2 regions of the Arthrobacter sp. MMS18-M83 genome follow, and region 2 is predicted to be linked to the other one. Evidence: predicted binding sites of a transcription regulator. Region 2 holds the regulator's gene; the other holds the start of a gene.

The links. Region 2 encodes HrcA, which represses chaperone genes, less so after heat shock. Its sites were predicted from a motif close to TTNGCACTCGNNNNNNNCGAGTGCNAA; they were not measured.
Region 1: OW521_RS17280 (FmdB family zinc ribbon protein) is a predicted target of HrcA. The motif match lies at 1,735-1,761, and genes of this name have one in related genera.

What each region holds. Positions count from the first base shown of each region.
Region 1 covers NZ_CP113343.1:3,636,830-3,642,245, forward strand. The annotation lists gene OW521_RS17265 (AAA family ATPase) at 1-335, shown strand, start outside; gene OW521_RS17270 (hypothetical protein) at 332-478, shown strand; gene cpaB (Flp pilus assembly protein CpaB) at 499-1,182, opposite strand; gene OW521_RS17280 (FmdB family zinc ribbon protein) at 1,418-1,672, opposite strand; gene OW521_RS17285 (5-formyltetrahydrofolate cyclo-ligase) at 1,830-2,435, opposite strand; gene galU (UTP--glucose-1-phosphate uridylyltransferase GalU) at 2,552-3,463, shown strand; gene OW521_RS17295 (GNAT family N-acetyltransferase) at 3,470-4,090, shown strand; gene OW521_RS17300 (hypothetical protein) at 4,399-5,124, shown strand; gene OW521_RS17305 (SDR family oxidoreductase) at 5,131-5,416, shown strand, end outside.
Region 2 covers NZ_CP113343.1:4,695,938-4,701,353, forward strand. The annotation lists partial or broken gene OW521_RS22165 (16S rRNA (uracil(1498)-N(3))-methyltransferase) at 1-482, opposite strand, end outside; gene dnaJ (molecular chaperone DnaJ) at 485-1,615, opposite strand; gene hrcA (heat-inducible transcriptional repressor HrcA) at 1,676-2,689, opposite strand; gene OW521_RS22180 (DUF3097 domain-containing protein) at 2,905-3,762, shown strand; gene OW521_RS22185 (DUF4870 domain-containing protein) at 3,910-4,323, shown strand; gene hemW (radical SAM family heme chaperone HemW) at 4,389-5,416, opposite strand, start outside.

The DNA of each region.
Region 1 (5,416 bases), 1.1 Mb from region 2:
TTACGGACCCCTCGTCGTGTGCGGACCGCATCGGCTCCTACCTTGGACTCGAAAAGCCGGTCGCGCCCTCCTATGGCGCCGTCCAGCATGGATTCCTTGACATGGATGTTGAACAATTGGAACTGGGCCCTCAGGCGGACAGCCAGGGGGACGGCGTAGCCAGACGGAGTCGGCTCCAGCCAAACTCGCCGGTACGCAAGGTCCCCGCCCGGGGCCAGCCATCCCCTAAGGAAGCGCAATGCCGGAAAGAAAGAGCACAAAGGCCAAATACCCCGCGGACGATTATGCAGCGGAGGCCGGCACACAGCTGGACAAGCAGGAGAAGACGGAATTGAAGCCCGAACCGGAGTCGAAGCCGGCAGGAGAAGGCATCCTGCCCAAGAAAGCCTCCGAGGATGATCCACGCCGCTGGGGTGACGAGCCCGGTTACGATCACGACGCTTGGCTCAAGGAGCAAAGGCCTCCACACTGGGGCTGAACATTCCACGATGAGCCTGACTATCCACGAGGAGTTTCGGTTTGCCGGGTGCCCGCAGGATTGACCAAGACAAAGAACAATTTCCCCCGAGTGGAAGCTCCGGCCAGGATTTCTGCCTGTTGCGGATTCGCGGCGACAACCACGAGGCCATCGGACTCGTTCGTACCTAGCCACTGGCTGGCCTTGCCTCCATTTGCCGACGTCCACAAAACCGGGACGGCCGCAGCCAGGAGTTCGGATTTCTTGGCAGGCCCTTCAAATCCATCAGCTGCCGTGAGCACAACGTTGACCAACTGGCCCGGGGAAACAAGCTGGATTGAAGCGGGATCGGCCATACGCAGTGGAACGGCTGCTGTTGCCGGCGCGGCGCCGGTCAGCAGACCCGGACCCAGGAATTGGGCGTCCGTGGGGACCTGCCCTTTCTGAAGGGGTGAAGCAAGCTGCTTCCCTCTGTATTCAAAGCCAGAGGTGAGTGCTCCGGCGGGAGCTCCTCCGGGAAGAACTTCAAGAGGTTTGAGGTCGGAATCTGCCAAGGTGGACCCGGCCGCAAGATCCCTGGCCGCGGCCAGAACCGTCACCCGTTGTTCAGAAGCAGGAGTCAGCTGGTGGACCACAATCCCGGCGGCGACACACAGCAGGAGTGCCACCATGAGGCGGCGGTTGCGGTTCAGCCAGCTGCCCAGCCTGTGGTGCTTGGAATGCACCGGGAGGGGGCCAGGGACGCGGGCTCCCCGTGGAAGAGCCAGAATAGTGCGAGGGATGGCACTGGTGACCGGCGCGGGGCGGCTATTGCGTGGAATCGAAGAAGACCCCGCTGAAGGGGGGCCTTGGGATGCAAACGGGGTAGCTGGCATGCTGCCACGCTAACCGTGCGAGTAGTCCGGTGACAGGGTCTTAATGAGCTATGTGGAAAAGCGGTATCAAGTGGAAAACCGCAAATCAGCTGGCGGCGGCCGCCGGAACCGACGCTGGAGCCGGGGATGCCGCTGGCGCAGCGGAAACGGCGCTGCCCTTTGAGTCCCGGGAGTCCGTACGGTAGAAGCCCGATCCCTTGAAGACGACGCCCACGCTGTTGAATTTCTTGCGCAAGGATCCTTGGCATTCGGGGCAGTCAGACAGGGAGCTGTCTGTGAAGGCCTGAACAATGTCAAAGGCGTGGCCGCAGTCTTTGCAGGCATAGGCATATGTGGGCACTGGCAATCCTCCTCCGGGACGAACTACAGGTCCTGCGCTGCATTTGCGGATTGTTCTATCCATTAGCAGTCCAAGGGCCTGAGTGCCAATTCTATCATCCGACATCGGAGTCTCCACCAAGGAATGTGGTGGAGGAACAAAGGGCCCGAAGGGCGGTTCAGTCGGCGTGGGTTAGCCCGACGACGCGCCGGGGGGTAAGTGCCTCTGGCACGGGCTTGTCGAAAGGTTCGGCAGGGATGGTGCCTGCCGGCAGGACCTCATCGTCATATACGACGGCGATAGTCGGGGGACGCTGTCCGGTTGCGTCCAACTTGTCGAGGAGTCGGTCGTAATATCCGCCGCCCTGGCCAATGCGGTTGCCGCCTTCGTCGACTGCAGTAGCCGGAAGGAAGATTCCGGCCGCATCCCTGACGACGTCACTGTCGAATCGTTCGCCTACGGGCTCATCGATGGGGGCATACCTTGAGCGGGCAAAGGTCGTCTCCGGGGTCCAATACACCCAGCTCAGGCGGCGCTCCGGTTCACAGACCGGAAGAAGAATCCTGTGCCCAACGGCATGGAGCGCTTCGAGCAAGGGCATTGTTGGCGGTTCGGCTGCCACCCCCACATAGGCGGCAAAAGTCGCCTGTCTCCCGTGGGCAACAGCATCGGCCCATGAGAGGCCACGGCGGGCAATGCCTATTCCGGCGTCGGCGCGCTGCTGTACTGTCAGGGCGCGCCGACGGTTGCGGTGCCCCTGACGGATATCGTCTTTCAAAGTCACTTTCGCTCCAGTTCTTCCGTCTGCCTGGCGCCGGGGATGTTGGGAAACGTCGGCCCCTCTTTCCTCCATCGGCGTACTTTTGCCTAATGTCCAGTTCCTTCCGTTAGATTAGTCCGGTGACTTCCAATAGCTGCGCTAGCGCTGTCCGCAAGGCCGTTATCCCCGTTGCGGGGCTCGGTACCAGATTCCTGCCTGTCACCAAGGCGATGCCCAAGGAGATGCTCCCGGTAGTCGACAAGCCGGCCATCCAGTATGTTGTCGAAGAAGCCGTGAGCGTGGGCCTCAATGACATCCTCATGATCACGGGCCGCAACAAGCGCGCATTGGAGGACCACTTCGACCGCGTGCCGGCCTTGGAAGCGACCCTTGAGGCCAAGGGAGACACCGTCAAGCTGGACTCGGTTCAGGCTACTAGCAACCTCGGTGACATTCACTATGTTCGCCAGGGTGATCCCAAAGGCCTGGGCCATGCGGTGCTGCGCGCAAAGCAACACGTCGGCTACGAACCTTTCGCAGTCCTCCTTGGCGACGACCTCATCGATGCGCGGGACACTCTCCTCAGCGACATGATTGAGGTCCAGCACAAGACCGGTGGATCCGTCATAGCCCTCATTGAGGTGGAGCCGTCCCAGATCAGCGCCTATGGCTGCGCCGACATCGAGGACATCGGCGAAGACGGCTACGTCCGCATCAAGCAACTTGTGGAAAAGCCTTCTGTCGACGAAGCTCCCTCCAACTTGGCCGTGATTGGTCGCTATGTGCTTCACCCCTCGGTGTTCGACGTTCTCGAGCAAACCGAGCCTGGCCGTGGAGGAGAGATCCAGCTGACGGATGCCCTCCAGGTTCTGGCTGCCGGCGAGGGCGAAGGCAGCGGTGTCTACGGAGTGGTCTTCCGCGGTCGCCGGTACGACACCGGAGACAAGCTCAGCTACCTTAAAGCCTGTGTCCAGCTGGCATGCGACAGTGAAGACCTCGGACCCGGCTTGCGCGAGTGGCTGCCGGGCTTTGCCGACAGTCTCAGCAAGTAGTTCCTCGTGTGGGGATCGGCCATTTGGCCGGTGACGCTTGAATGTGGCGACCTCATTTTGCGGCCCATTCGCTACCGGGACAAGAAGGAATGGACCGAAGTCCGCTCGCGCAATAGTGACTGGCTCGCCCCCTGGGAAGCCTCCAACCCGGCCCCTGGTGGCCGCCTACCAAACTACCGGCAGATGGTGGCTTCCCTCAACCTCCAGGCCCGGCAGGCGAGTGCCCTTCCTTTTGTCATCACGGAACGCATTCCGGGGTATCACGAGCCCAGGATTGTAGGGCAGTTGACGGTCTCTTCCATTGTTTGGGGATCGGCGATGACCGCCACCCTTGGCTACTGGGTAGATCAGGCGAGGGCAGGGCGCGGGATTGCTCCCACCGCGGTTGCCCTGGCCACCGACCATTGCTTCGCGACCCTCGGCTTGCACCGGATGGAGATCAACATCAGACCCGAAAATGGGCCGAGCCTGCGCGTTGTTGAGAAGCTTGGATTCCGCGACGAGGGGCGCCGTGAGCGTTTCCTTCACATCAATGGAGAATGGGCTGACCATAGAAGCTTTGCCCTGACCTCGGAAGAGGTCCCGGGAGGCTTGCTGGCTGCTTGGCTTGGGCGCGAAGCCAATTAGTCCGTTTGGGTGAACGACTGTCATAAATCCATTGATTTGCCGACTCTCCGACGACACACCGCGGGGAATGCGGTGGCCCCTGCGTATTTGCTTCTACGGTTTTGATTGTGGACTTCCCTCTCAGCAGCTCAGTGATATTGGTGATTGCTGTGGCGCTGTGGATCGTTTGGGTTGCGCCATACATGTTGCGGAACCGCCGCCTGCACGTCCAGGTCGCCGGTGACGTGCCAGTGGATGACAGTGAAGATGACGCTCACGAACTGCAATCCGGGGTGGTTCTGTCAATTGCCCCTCGGCAGGAGAAAGCAATGGAAACCATGCAGAGCACCGCAACCGCATTGCCAACGGAATCCGCCGGCTCCGGCGAACGGCGTGATGCTGCAACGGATCCCTCGGTCTTCAAAGTCAGATATGGGCGCTGTGCCCTTGCCCTTGCTGGCCTTCTCCTGTTGCTCACAGCGGCCGTTTCCGGCATCTTGCGTATTTTCGACCTTGTTTCGGCCTGGCTGCCGTTGGTCTCCATAGTTGGTGTCGTTGGAACTGTCTTCATTCTCCGCCGCCTGGCCATCAGGGACCGCAGGGCGAAGATGAACGCGGCCTTCCGCAACGCCATGGGTCCCACCGTTGAGAATCCCGGCACCACCACGAAGGCAGCGGACCGCCCGGCGACCAAGATATTCGATGCGGAAGCCCATTCCCGCGAAACGAACCGCCTGACCGCCGTCGAACTTCGTCAAGCCGCGCTCAACGTTGCCGTCGCCGCTGGCGATAACACCGTCCGTTTTGCAGACGGGGCCAAGGACGCTGAGTGGCAGCCGGTCGACGTGCCCAAACCAACCTACGTTGACGCTGCAAAGGCACCGCGGCCGGCCCCGGAACCCCTCGATTTGCCTGAGGCCCCCAAACCCCTCGGCAGGCCCACGTTGAAGCAAACCAGCGCCCCGTCCACTGACCCCGCGATCCAGGCGCAGCAGGTCAAGCCTCAGAGCGCCCTCAGCAACCTTGACGACGTCCTCCAGCGCCGCCGGGCATAGCCGGGCATGACTTCCGTCTGCGTAGCAGGTGGCACAGGGCAGGTGGGCCGTGAAGTCGTCCGTTTGGCGCTGGACGCCGGACTCGACGTGACGGCACTGAGCAGACGCCCGCCGTCGGGCACTTCAAAGGCCCATCACGACGGCGTCCGCTACTTTCAGGCGGACGTCACCACGGGCGCTGGCTTGGCAGAGGCCCTGCAAGGGGCCGACGTCGTGATCGACTGCCTGGAAGGCCAGTTCGGCAAAGCCCGCAAGAATTTCGCCGACGGCGGTGCGCGCCTGCTCGCCGCGG
Region 2 (5,416 bases):
ACCGGAGCCGTCGACGGCGGCACGAACTTCCGGGATCCACGCGCGCCGCGCCTGCTTGGCCGCTGCGGTGGCCACCGATTGCCACTTCGCGTGGGCCTTGGCGGCCCGCTCCCCCTTCCAGCGGACAATGGAACGTTCCGCCTGCCAGGGCACCACGGCGTCGATCCCGAGTTCCGTTGCCGTCTCGACGGCGAGCTCATCGCGGTCGCCCTTGGCGAGGGCCTGGACCAAAACGAGGCGCACTATCGGCCGGCGCTCCTCGACGACATCGGAGGCAAGACCTTAAGGCTTCCCGGTCCGGATGCGGTCACAGTTCCCGTGAGCCGCTTTCCGGCGCCGTCGGCAATGTCGACCGCTTCACCGACTTCCAAACGCTTGACGGTGACAGCATGCCTTGCCTCGGCGCCGTCCAGCACGAACGTGTCACCCGGCCCGAGCCCGTCAAGCGTTCCGGCGACCGTGAAAAATACGGGGTTGCTCACCGCTACAGGTTACCGAGCTTGTCCCGCAGCTTCGCGAACATACCGCCGCTCGCTACGAGCTTGCCCTCGGTGAACTGCTCACCGCGCAACTTGGCAAGTTGGCGGAGCAAATCCTCCTGCGCGGCGTCGATCTTTCCGGGCGTCTCAACGTGCAGGTGTACCTTGAGGTCTCCCCGGCCGTATCCGCGGAGATGGGTGACACCCAGTCCGCGCAAGGTGATGACTTCGCCGGCCTGGGTGCCGGCCTTGACGTCGATCTCCTGGGGGCCGTCGAACGTATCCAGCTGCAGCTCGGTTCCCAGCGCGGCGGCCGTCATGGGAACGCTCAGGGTCGCGTGAAGGTCGTCGCCCTCGCGTATGTAGGTGGAATCGGCGTTGACCCGGATCTCCACGTAGAGATCGCCTGAAGGTCCGCCGGCCGGCCCTGCTTCGCCCTGGGACGACAGCTGGATGCGCGTTCCGGTCGCCACGCCGCCAGGCACTTTGACGGTCAGCGAACGGCGGCTGCGGATGCGGCCCTGGCCGCTGCACTCATTGCACGGATCCTTGATGATCGATCCGAAACCTTCACATGAACCACACGGCGCGGAAGTCATGACCTGGCCGAGGATGGAGCGGACTGCGCGCTGGACCTGACCCGAGCCGCCACAGATGTCGCAGCGCTCCGGGTGGGTTCCCGCTCGGCAGCATGAGCCTTCGCACGTGGGGCAGACGACCGCTGTATCCACTTCAAGCTTCTTGTTGACGCCGAAGACGGCCTCGCGCAAATCGATGCGGACACTGATCAACGCGTCCTGGCCGCGGCGCATACGTGATGCCGGCCCCTGCATGCCACCGCCACCCCCGCCGAAGAAGGTATCGAAGATGTCCTGGAACGCGAATCCCTGGCCCGCGTAACCGCCACCGAAGCCGTTGTCGGTGCCGTTCTCGTTGCCCGTGGCGTCATACACACGGCGCTTCTGGGGGTCGGAAAGGACCTCGTAGGCGTGGGTCACGGCTTTGAATTCCTCGGCGGCGCCTTCTCCGGGGTTCACATCGGGATGCAGCTTACGTGCGAGCTTGCGATAGGCCTTCTTGATCTCCTCGCCGGTTGCTTCCGGTGAGACGCCCAGAACGTCATAGTGGCTGCTCAAAGTCGGTATCTCTTCCTTGTTGTACTGCGTTTCTTGCGAGACGGTTTCTGGCCGGAGCTGTCAGCCGCCCAGAATGCGGGAAAGGTAGCGTGCGACGGCGCGGACGGCCGCCATGGTGTTGGGATAGTCCATCCGGGTAGGACCAAGAATGCCGATCTTGGCACTGCTGCCCGGACCATAGCCGGTGGCGACCACCGACGCTTCGGAGAGCCCGTCGTAGGGGTTCTCGCGGCCGATGCTCACGGTGACTCCCCGAGGGTCTTCTGCCATGTCCGAGAGCAAGCGCAACATGACCACCTGTTCCTCGAGAGCCTCCAGAACCGGCCCGATGCTGAGCGGGAAATCCACGTTGGAGCGGGCCAGGTTCGCTGTGCCTGCCATGACCATGCGCTCGTCCCGGCTTCTGTCGGCCAGCCTCTCGAGACCATGGGCGAGGACACCGGCAAGGCCTCGAAGCGCTGGTGGGCAGAGGGCAACCACGGACGGCAGGACCTGCGGCATGAGGTCAAGCTGCGAGCCGGCAATGCTCCCAAGGAAACGTGCGCGCAAGGCCATCACATCTTCGTCCGTGGCATCGGCCCCTGCGTGCACCACGCCCTGTTCCACTTTGCCGGTATCGGCGATAAGCACTACCAAGACCTGGCGCGGTGCCAGCAGCACAAACTCAATGTGACGCACGCGGGCGCGGCTAAGGTGCGGGTACTGCACGACGGCGACCTGGTTGGTCAGTTGGGACAGGAGCCGAACGGTGCGCTCAAGGATGTCCTCGACGTCGTCGGGTCCCTCAAGCAGCGAGTGGATGGCCCGGCGCTCGGCGGCTGAAAGCGGTTTGACCTGGGAAATACGGTCGACGAACAGGCGGTAGCCCTTGTCCGTGGGGATTCGGCCGGCACTGGTGTGCGGTGCGGCGATGAGTCCTTCTTCTTCCAAAAGGGCCATGTCGTTGCGGATGGTGGCGCTCGACACTCCCAAATGGTGCCGTTCGACCAAGGCCTTGGATCCGACGGGCTCGCGGGAGTGAACGTAGTCCTCCACGATGGCGCGCAACACTTCAAGCTTGCGTGGTTCGCTCACTGCCCACCTCCATTCAACAGCCAGTGCTGAACAGTTACTACTCAGCGACCTGATATTCAACAATTAGCACTCAACATGCCCAAGTGCTAACAAGTCTAGTATGAGCCACCACGTTGTTAGCATTGGTACCGCTCGCGGCGAACATGATTCCCGCGCGGTCCGGCGGAACGTCCAGGGCCGTCATTGATCCCCTAGCGCAAAGTGGTGTGAAGACAGTGTCTTACAACAATTGGGGCCCGCAAGACCTCTCCTCGCCTGCCAAGCGGCAACTGCCTGAGGTGCCCGTTGAACGCGGAATGGTCCTCGAGGACGTACAGTCCGGTTGGGTCGGGGCTGTGACCAGGGTCGAAAAGGCCGGCGGCATCCACATTGTGGTGCTGGAGGACCGCCGGGGAAAGAACAAGTCGTTCCGGCTCGGCTTCGGATTCCTCCTCGACGGACAACCGGTGAAACTTCTGCCGCCGGCGCCACGCGCCGCCTCCGGAGCGGTTGTCGGGCAAGCGGGCAGGACTGCTTCGGGATCCGTCCGGGTGGCCGGCCAAAGAGCGCAAGTCGCCAAGGCAAGCCGGATCTGGGTGGAAGGAAAACACGACGCCGAACTCGTGGAGAAGGTCTGGGGAGATGACCTTCGGGTGGAGGGAATCGTCGTCGAACCCTTGCATGGCGTTGACGATCTTAAAGCAGCGATTGCCGAGTTCTCTCCCGGCCCGGGCCGCAGGCTCGGAGTCCTGGTGGACCACCTGGTGCCGGATTCGAAAGAGTCGCGGATTGCCGCCGATGCCATGACACTGCCTGGCGCCGCAGGAAACGTCCTGATAGTGGGCCACCCCTATGTGGACGTCTGGCAGGCCATCCGCCCCAAGGTTCTGGGGATCGAGCAATGGCCCACGATCGCCCGCGGGACCGATTGGAAGAGCGGCATCTTGAAGTCGTTCGGTTGGCCGCATGAGACAGCCGAGGACGTCGGGCTAGGCTGGCAGAAGCTTCTCGGCGCCGTCCACAGCTACGCGGACTTGGAGGCCTCCCTGCTGGGACGGGTGGAGGAAGTGATCGATTTCCTGACCGTACCGTGACGGCTCCTTGCAGCTTTCGGTTCGCTTCAGCAGCGGCCCCGGTGCGGTTCCCGCGCCCAGGGTCCGGGAGTTGGTCCACTGATCGCCTGCCGAGCAAGTATTCTGGGACAGCAACACTGCACCGATAGATACTCAAAGGAAGAAACTGTGGCAGACAACGCTCCTGACGATGGGGACGGCGCCTCGGGCCAGTCCCAGTACCACGGCGTTCCTGCCAATGCGCTGCCCTTGACGGCCTCCGAAGACCGTCAATGGGCCACCCTGGCGCACTTCGGCGGGATCCTTGGTTGTGTGCCCTCGCTCCTGATCTACCTGATTTTCCGCGAACGTGGCCCCTTCACGGCACAGGAATCCAAAGAGGCGCTGAACTTCACTTTGCCTCCAACGATTGCCGCAGTGCTCGCCAACATTCTGGTCTTGCTCCCGGTGGTTGGAAACTTGTTCGCAGTCCTGGCCACGGCAATCTGGGTCGCTGTGACGTGCTTCTCCGTGTCTGCCGGCATCCGCGTCAACCACGGGCAGCCGCACCGCTACCGCTTCAACCTGCGCTGGATCAAGTAGCGCTGTTTCCCGGCGCACTAGTGCTTGCGCCCGTGCCCGCGCCAGCTTGTGCTCGCGCCGGCGGGCTACTCCGGGAGGATGCGGCGCACCACGGCGTCGGCCAGTAGCCGCCCCTTGAGCGTCAAAATCAGCCGCCCTTGGAAGGCCGCCGCAGGCTCCACCAGGCCATCGGCAATGAGGCCGGCCACGGCATGGCGGCCCACCTTGTCGAGGGCGTCTACCTGGAGCCCCGTGCCGAGGCGCGCCTCCAGCATGATGCGTTCCACTTCCCGGGTTCCGGCGTCGAGGGTTTCGCGCCCAGCGGCAGGAGAGACGCCCAGACCGAGCCTGTTTGCGTAAGCGGTGGGGTGTTTGACGTTCCACCAGCGGACACCGCCCATGTGGGAATGCGCGCCGGGTCCGATGCCCCACCAATCGTCTCCCCGCCAGTATGCAAGGTTGTGTTTGCATGCCTGTTGGGGTGTGCGGGACCAGTTGCTGACCTCGTACCAGTCGAGCCCGGCGGCGCTGATCAGCTGATCGGCGAGTTCGTATTTGGCGGCGTGGTCGTCGTCGTCGATTCCGGGTACTTCCCCGCGCCGGATCTGGGCAGCCAGCTTGGTGCCTTCCTCCACGATCAACGCGTAGGCGCTGATGTGGTCCGGTTCGTAGGACAAGGCAGTCTCAAGGGAAGTCTGCCAATCGGCCATCGACTCGCCTGGAGTGCCGTAGATCAGGTCGAGGCTCACGGCAAGGCCGGCGTCGCGCGCCCATTGAACCACTAACGGGACCCTGCTGGGCGTGTGGGTACGGTCCAGAACCTTGAGGACGTGCGGGACTGCTGACTGCATGCCGAAGGAGACCCGTGTGAAGCCCGCGTCGGCCAGCAGCTGGAGCGACTCGGGAGTCACCGAGTCCGGGTTCGCTTCAGTGGTGACTTCGGCTCCGGTTTCCAGCCCCCAGTGCCCGACGGCGGCCGTCAGGATGCGTGCCAGGTCTTCAGCGGGCAGCAGGGTCGGCGTGCCTCCGCCGAAGAACACCGTGCTCAAGGGCCGATGCGGCAGTCCGGACGCGCCCATGGCCTTGACTGCGAAGTCAATTTCCGAAATCGCAC